One region of the Sinorhizobium garamanticum genome, then DNA from elsewhere that is predicted to be linked to it. Evidence: predicted binding sites of a transcription regulator. Region 1 holds the regulator's gene; the other holds the start of a gene.

Region 1 (4,100 bases):
AATCCGATCGCCTCTAGAAGGTCGCGGTTGGTCCTAGCTGTTAGGTGTCGAAACCCCGACTTGCCACTGTCATAATCGGCGCTTAGATTCAGTTTTAGAGCGTCCCTCGTGCCGTTGACCACGGATGTACTGGCAACGGCATGGGGTGACGAAGAAAGGCCGGTCCAGCCGGCCTTTCTTGTTGTTTATGGCGTCCTTGCCGACACCCAACACAGGCGGGGCCTTTGCTTTGCGGACAACAGGCCCCGCCCTAAATCGCTTCTGAAACAACTAGGTTCTTGTGAGTGCGTTGCCGACAACCCCCAGAAACCTAGGGTGTCGCCATCTTCGATCTATGGGACCTTAGTCCGGCGCAATGTCGCCAAAGGTCTTAGGCGCGTATTGCAGCGCCGGATTAGCCAGCCCGCGCCTGTTCCGATTGCCCCAATCGCGCGCATCCCCTACCCCTTTCGCGATAGCATGGCGATCTCGCCCGCTGTATCATGCCGGCCATGCTCCTCGCGGGAGGCGAGTTGAGCGAGGGAGGACCGAGCCATGCGTATGTCTTCGGTACTGCGTTTGCTGCGGACAGTTTGTCTCGCGGCGGGCGCTTCTGTCATGTCCGCACCGCTGGTGAATGCAAGCGACGCGCTTCCGCCCGAGCTGGAGAAGCTGAAAACAGCGCTTGAGAAATATAAGGACCCCGTTGCCGCGGTGCGTGACGGCTATTTCTCGACATTGGGATGCGTCACGTATGCGACGGGCACGATGGGGGTGCACTTTCTGAATCCGGCGCTGATCGGTCCGAAGCCCGATCCAATGAAGCCGACATTGCTGTTGTATGAGCCAAATGGCGACAAGCTGGAGCTCGTTGCTGTCGAATGGCTGATCCCGCTCGCCACGGGCGTCAAGCCGAATCCCGAGCTCTTCGGGCATCCCTTCGACGGCCCCATGGAGGGGCATGAACCGCTTCTGCCGGCGCAGCTCCACCATTACGACCTGCATGCGTGGATCTTCAAGCCGAACCCTCTCGGCCTGTTCCACCCGGTGAACCCGGACGTCAAGTGCCCTGAAGGACCTTATACTCTCCTGGAAGAGCCGCCGAAGATGTTGCCTCATCCAGCTTCGAGCAACTAGGGGTCATCGGGCACAGTCAGCCTCGGGGGAGTCGTCGAATCCCGCCATACGCCTCCGCGCCGCCCTGAGGCGGGCGCGGAGGCGAGGTGCGGGCTTTATAACGTTGGCGGCGCGGGCCTTTCGTTTCGTGGCGCGGCTGTTTGCGCTTCGAGAACCCCGGTCGCGTCAACCGCCATTGCGATAACGCGATATGCCCAAGGGCCCGCCTGGACGTTTCCTAAAAGGTGGCCGATCCAAGGATAAAAGCGTGCAGCGATTCAAAATGCTACAGCGTCGTTCGCGCGTCTGATAAGACGCGCGCGGCGCTGTAGTAAAGCGACCGTTTCCCGTTCGCACCCTCTGAAAAAACGCGTAGACTGTTCCCACCGGCAGATTTGCCCCAAAGAGGAGATCGGCCATGAACCCTTTCAATAACTTCCGAGATTATCCTATCCTTCCCGGTGAAGTCGCGATCCTGGAGGGCGTGCTGCACAAGGCGCTCGAAGAACGCAACCTGACGATGGGGAGCGATGAGGCTGAGGAAGTCGCCCAAAGGATCATCAAGCTTTACCAGACCGGCGTCAGGGATCCGGAGCAGATCTGGCAGATGATCCGCACGATCTAGCGAGCAATTGAAGACACACTGCGCCGCGCGTCCAATCGGACGCGCAAAGGTCGCTGTAGCACTTTGAATTGCTGCATGATTTTGTCCTTAAATCGATTCCGATTTAAGGAATCATGCAGTAACTCAGTCGCAGATTGCGGACACTTTGTTCTCGGGGAATGATGCGCGAACGCGGTCGCCACGGCTGATGCCGATCGAGGGATGCGTGCGAACAAGCAGGTTTTGATCGCCATCGATGCCGATCGTGTATTCCCCGACCTCTACCAGGAAGACCTTGCCCTGGATGAGGCCGCTGACGCTGTTCGGCGCCGCATCACTCACAATACCATTGAACGGCTGGAGCCCAATGTTCCCCGGCCGGATGACGAAGGAGATCTGATGGCCTGCAGTCATGCTCGATGACCGCGCCGATCAGCCTGACGGAGACATAAGACCGGCCAGAAAGGCGCGATCCTGCCCCTTCCGTGGCTCGCGACGCGGCGGTCGGCGGAGCGACCGAGGGCCTCCCTCGAGAAATTCGCGATGGCGAGAGAAATTCACGGAATTTTAGGTACTTGCGGAACACATATGGAACAGATAGTGTCTGTTCTTGATTTGTTTCGCGATTCTGGAGTGACGCGCCATGCTAACCCGCAAGCAACAGGAATTGCTTCTGTTCATTCACGAGCGAATGAAGGAATCCGGGGTGCCGCCGTCCTTCGACGAGATGAAAGACGCACTGGACCTCGCTTCCAAGTCGGGCATCCATCGGTTGATTACCGCACTTGAAGAGCGCGGCTTCATTCGACGCCTTCCCAACCGGGCGCGCGCGCTCGAAGTCATCAAGCTGCCTGAGGCCTATATGGCGAGCCCGCAGCCTCGGCGTGGCTTCTCGCCAAGTGTCATAGAAGGCAGCCTGGGCAAGCCACCTGTAGCGCCCGCCGCCACGACGAAATCGGCGCCACCGAGCGACACTGCAATGATTTCGGTGCCGGTCATGGGACGAATTGCGGCCGGTGTCCCGATTTCCGCGATCCAGAACAACACGCACGATATTTCCATCCCGGCCGACATGATCGGCAGCGGCGAACACTACGCGCTCGAAATCAAGGGCGACTCGATGATCGAAGCGGGTATCTTCGATGGCGATACCGTGATCATTCGGAATACAAACACGGCGAATCCCGGCGACATCGTCGTTGCACTAGTCGATGACGAAGAGGCAACGCTCAAACGATTCCGCAGAAAGGGCGCCTCCATTGCGCTCGAAGCGGCCAACCCTGCCTATGAAACGCGGATATTCGGACCGGACCGCGTCAAGATCCAAGGCAAGCTCGTCGGCCTTATTCGCCGCTATCACTAGTTTGGCGGTCTGAGCGGAAATTCGAGCCTGGTTTGCGGGAGCCAGTGCGCATTTAGCCGTGCTGCTCGAACAGGATATTGTTTCTTTCAGAGCTGCAGACGTGACCTGCCGGCTTCCCACGAAAGGTCTTATCCACGGCGCCGCGCGTCTTATCAGACGCGCAACGGATGCTATAGCAGTGTAAATTCCCGCATATCCTCATCCCCAATCGGCTACGATTTAGGGAAACATGCAGTAGAACGAGGGAAGCCTTGGAATAGAAGAAAAAGCCGGCCCTGCTCTTCGGCATAGACCGGCGAGTCTACAAACCGCGCTTCAAAGTAAAAGCTCATTGTAAATGATATCAGTGGAGTTTAAGGGCGCCGCCCACCCCGATCCATGGACCTTAGTCCTACCCGACATTGGCAAAGGTCTTAGGATTCTTGTGCGCTGCGCTTCTCGACATGTTGCTGTGAGCGCACGCTGGCGACATCCATGTCGGCGGTTGGGGCACTGAGGGTACCAGAGCCAGTTCTGGTGTCCCTTCCAACCCGCTTCGGGACCTTCGTTGGGAAGAGTGCGAAACTGGCGAGGTAGAGGCCCACTGCCCAGGTCATTGCCTTGAGCGGAGGCCTAGGCAATTCTCGAAATCTGCTTGAAGCAGAAATGTTAAGCATTTGATTTCTTTTGGAGGCCTCGCCCGGAATTGAACCGGGGTACAAGGATTTGCAGTCCTCTGCGTCACCACTCCGCCACGAGGCCTCTCGCGCTCGATCGATCAAGCGATGGCCGGCGTTTAGAACGAATCTATGAGGAGCGCAAGGGGGAAGCTTTCGAAAAAGGTGGAACGCTCGTAGTCATTCGCCGTTCTCCCCAGCGATCCCCAACTGCAATCCAGCCCGGAATTTTTTCGATTCTAACGGCAGCTTTGCGTGCCTACGGTGCCATCAGCGAGCTCGTGCGACCCTGCGCCGACAAACATCGCAGCACGGCAGTCGATTCGTCGGCCTCCCTCGCTCCCTCAGGCATCGGCTTCTGCCGCCTCGCGCGCCCCGCTCA
Region 2 (4,100 bases), 910 kb from region 1:
TATTTGCGTGCCTTCGAGCAATCTCGGAATGCCATCATTACGCAATTGTAATAAAAGCGAATTTGTTGGCGGCATGATGGCGCCCTTAGCGGCGCACCGATGGCGCCGTGTTTTAATGGACAACCCGTGTTTACTGCTTCGGCGGCTGGGCTATTCTGCTTGCCTCGGGCACCATTTCCGATCGGTTTCGATGTTCAACGCATATTGGGGAGAAGGACGATGTGCGACGCCTGCATCATGGAATCGGTAAAGCAGCGAATGCTGTCGCGGCGCGGCTTTTTCCGAGCGGCTGCGGTTGGCACAGCCGGCATTGCCGCCGCCGGCATGGGAATAGCGCCGCCGACGCTCGCCGCCGGCCATACCAGCGTTACAGACCTCACCCATGAACTCTCCGAGGAGTTCCCGACCTACTTCGGCCAGCAGCAATTCTTCCGCGAGCAAAAGTTCAGCTATGCGAAAGACAAGCTCAACCTGTTCGAACTTCGGGTGAACGAACACACGGGCACGCATGTCGACGCCCCGCTGCATTTCTCCGCCGACGGCATGTCGGTCGCCGAGCTGCCGGTCGAGAAGCTCGTCGTGCCGCTCTGCGTCGTCGATATCCGCGAGAAGGCGACAGGCAACGCCGACGCGCAAGTAACGCCGGACGACATCAAGGCATGGATCGGCACCAATGGCGACATCCCCGAAAACGCCTGTGTCGCCATGCTCTCCGGCTGGGCCGGCCATCTCGGAACCGAGAAGTTCCGCAACGCCGATGCCGAGGGCAAGCTCCATTTCCCGGGTTTCCACGTCGAGGCCGCCAAGTTTCTGCTCGAAGAGACGCAGGCCGCCGGCATCGCCGTCGATACGCTCTCGCTCGACTTTGGCATGTCGACCGATTTCGCCACGCATAACGCCTGGCTGCCGCAAGGCCGCTGGGGACTGGAGGCCGCGGCCAATCTCGACAAACTGCCGGCCAAGGGCGCGACCCTGGTGCTCGGCGCGCCGAAGCACCGCGGCGGCACCGGTGGCCCGGCCCGCGTTTTCGCGCTCGTCTAAGAACCGATGGCGCAAATTCAGTAAGAGCTCAAGGAGAAAGCATGAGCACAGTCGTCCCGCCGCCCGATCCGGAAGCCGACCCGCGCGTCAAAGCGGTTTTCGACGACATCCGTGCCACACGGAAATCGGACTTCATCAACAATATGTGGCTCTGGCTCGCCTTCGATGCGGACCTGCTGGAACGGACCTGGGCGGAGGTGAAGGCGGTCATGGCGACGCCCTCTGCCCTCGACCCGCTGGTGAAGGAAATGCTCTACATCGCCGTTTCCGTCACCAATGGCTGCAACTATTGCATCCACTCCCACACGGCATCGGCCAAGGCCAAGGGCATGACAGAGGCGCAGCACGCCGACCTTCTGCGCGTCATTTCGCTCGCTGCCAAGACCAATCAACTGGCCACCGCGCTGCAGGTTCCGGTCGATCCAGCTTTCGATGCGGCGGGCGAAAATTGATGGCCGAAATGCCTTGTCTTTCCACAGGCTTGTCTTCGCGCTTGAAGAATCCGGAATAAAAGAAGAACATCCTTTCTGGCCTTTCGGTCCCGAATCACTACATTGGGCCGCATGAGCAAAGGTTTTGACGACATTCCCTTCTTCGACGAGGAGCCGGCGCCGCGCAAACCCGCGCCCGCCGGCGGCGGTATCGCTGCGCGCGCCATGGCCGCCCGCGACAAGGCCAAGCGCCCGGATTATCTCTCCGGCCTCAATCCCGAGCAGACCGAGGCTGTCGAGACCCTCGAAGGACCGGTGCTCGTGCTCGCCGGCGCCGGCACCGGCAAGACCCGTGTTCTGACGACCCGCATTGCCCATATTCTTTCGACCGGCCGCGCCTTCCCGTCGCAGATCCTCGCCGTCACATTCACCAACAAGGCCGCGCGCGAGATGAAGGAGCGCATCGGCGTGCTCGTCGGCCATGCGGTCGAAGGCATGCCGTGGCTCGGCACCTTCCACTCGATCGGCGTCAAGCTCCTGCGCCGCCATGCGGAGCTCGTCGGCCTGAGGTCGGATTTCACGATCCTCGACACCGACGACGTCGTGCGGCTGATCAAACAGCTGATCCAGGCCGAAGGGCTCGACGACAAGCGCTGGCCAGCCAAGCAGTTCGCCGGCATGATCGACACCTGGAAGAACAAGGGCCTCGACCCCTCGCAGATTCCGGAGGGCGACGCCCGCGCCTTCGCCAACGGCAAGGGCCGCGAACTCTACGCCGCCTACCAGAACCGGCTCCTGACGCTCAACGCCTGCGATTTCGGCGACCTGCTCCTGCACCCGATCCGGATGTTCCGCGCCAATCCGGACGTGCTGCGGGACTATCACGACAAGTTCCGCTACATCCTTGTCGACGAGTACCAGGACACCAACACCGCGCAATATATGTGGCTGCGGCTACTCGCCCAGCGGCCACACGGAAAAACAACTGTCGCGAGGGCCGCGCCTGCGGGCGAAGCCCGAGCCAGCCAAGGCTGGCCGGACGACGTTTCGTCCGCCCCCGCGGAGCGCAGCCGCGCCAGCGGCGACAGCGTGAGCGCGAAGAAACCCACACAACAAATCAATATTTGTTGTGTGGGCGACGACGATCAGTCGATCTATGGCTGGCGCGGCGCGGAAGTGGACAACATCCTGCGCTTCGAAAAGGATTTCCCCGGCGCCAAGGTCATCAAGCTCGAGCGCAATTACCGCTCGACCGAGCATATTCTCGGCGCCGCCGCGCACTTGATCGCCCACAACGAAGGCCGCCTCGGCAAGACCCTCTTCACCGAACGCACCAATCCGGACGATGAGAAGGTACACGTGCATGCCGCCTGGGATTCGGAAGAGGAAGCCCGCGCCGTCGGTGAGGAGATCGAGCAGCTTCAACGGCAGAAGCACAACCTGAACGACATCGCGATCCTCGTGCGCGCCTCGTTCCAGATGCGTGAGTTCGAAGAGCGCTTTATCACACTAGGGCTCAACTATCGCGTGATTGGCGGCCCGCGCTTTTACGAGCGCCTCGAAATCCGCGATGCTGTTGCTTATCTGCGCGTTCTGACAAATCCATCGGATGACCCGGCCTTCGAGCGTATTATCAACACTCCTAAGCGTGGCCTGGGCGACGCGACGATCAGCACCCTCTTTCAGTTCGCGCGAGCTCGCGGTGTTCCGATGTTGGCAGCAGCCGCCGAAATCATCGAGACGGACGAGTTGAAGCCGAAGGCGCGCAAAGCCCTCTTCGACGTCGTCACCGATTTCCGCCGCTGGCAGACGCTGCTTGAAACGACGCCGCATACCGAACTTGCCGAAAAGATCCTCGACGAGAGCGGCTACACAGCCATGTGGCAGGCCGACAAATCGGCCGAGGCGCCAGGGCGGCTGGAAAACCTGAAGGAACTCATCCGCTCGATGGAGGCCTTCGAGTCGATGCGCGGCTTCCTGGAACACGTCGCGCTCGTCATGGACGCCGAGCAGAACGAAGACATGGATGCCGTCTCGATCATGACGCTGCATTCGGCCAAGGGCCTGGAATTCGACACGGTGTTCCTGCCGGGCTGGGAGGAAGGCCTCTTTCCCCACCAGCGCGCGCTCGACGAGGGCGGCCGCGCCGGCCTCGAGGAAGAACGCCGCCTCGCCTATGTTGGCATTACCCGCGCCAAGCGCCGCTGCCATATCTGGTTCGTCTCGAACCGCCGCATCCACGGCCTCTGGCAATCCACGATGCCTTCGCGCTTCCTCGACGAACTGCCGATCGACCATGTGGAAGTGGCCGAGCAGGATGTCTCCTACGGCGGCTACGGTCGCGGCGGCTACGGCCAGTCGCGCTTCGACAAGGCCGACCCGTTCGAAAACTCCTACCAGACCCCCGGCTGGAAGCGCGCCCAGCAGCACCGCTCGGAGGCGACCCGCGACAATTGGGGCACCCGCTCCGGCCACGCCGTCGAGCGCATCGGCTACGGCGAGTCAGGCCCGCGCACCCGCATGATCGAGGGCGAACTGGTCGCCAAGTCGACCACCTCGGAACCCTCCCGCTTCAACATCGGCGACCGCGTCTTCCACCTCAAATTCGGCAACGGCAACATCGCCGCG

Evidence for each region. Region 1 encodes LexA, which represses DNA repair genes until DNA is damaged. Its sites were predicted from a motif close to TGTTCNNNNTGTGTTCNG; they were not measured.
Region 2: a site for LexA is predicted at 1,545-1,562, ahead of PZN02_RS12700 (ATP-dependent helicase). Genes of this name have one in related genera too.

Annotation. Positions count from the first base shown of each region.
Region 1 is NZ_CP120373.1:3,651,144-3,655,243, forward strand. It holds gene PZN02_RS17165 (hypothetical protein) at 598-1,116, shown strand; gene PZN02_RS17170 (hypothetical protein) at 1,514-1,720, shown strand; gene PZN02_RS17175 (TOBE domain-containing protein) at 1,844-2,113, opposite strand; gene lexA (transcriptional repressor LexA) at 2,343-3,062, shown strand; tRNA gene PZN02_RS17185 (tRNA-Cys) at 3,730-3,803, opposite strand; gene PZN02_RS17190 (hypothetical protein) at 4,098-4,100, opposite strand, start outside.
Region 2 is NZ_CP120373.1:2,739,084-2,743,183, reverse strand. It holds gene PZN02_RS12710 (cyclase family protein) at 220-1,041, shown strand; gene PZN02_RS12705 (carboxymuconolactone decarboxylase family protein) at 1,083-1,493, shown strand; gene PZN02_RS12700 (ATP-dependent helicase) at 1,605-4,100, shown strand, end outside.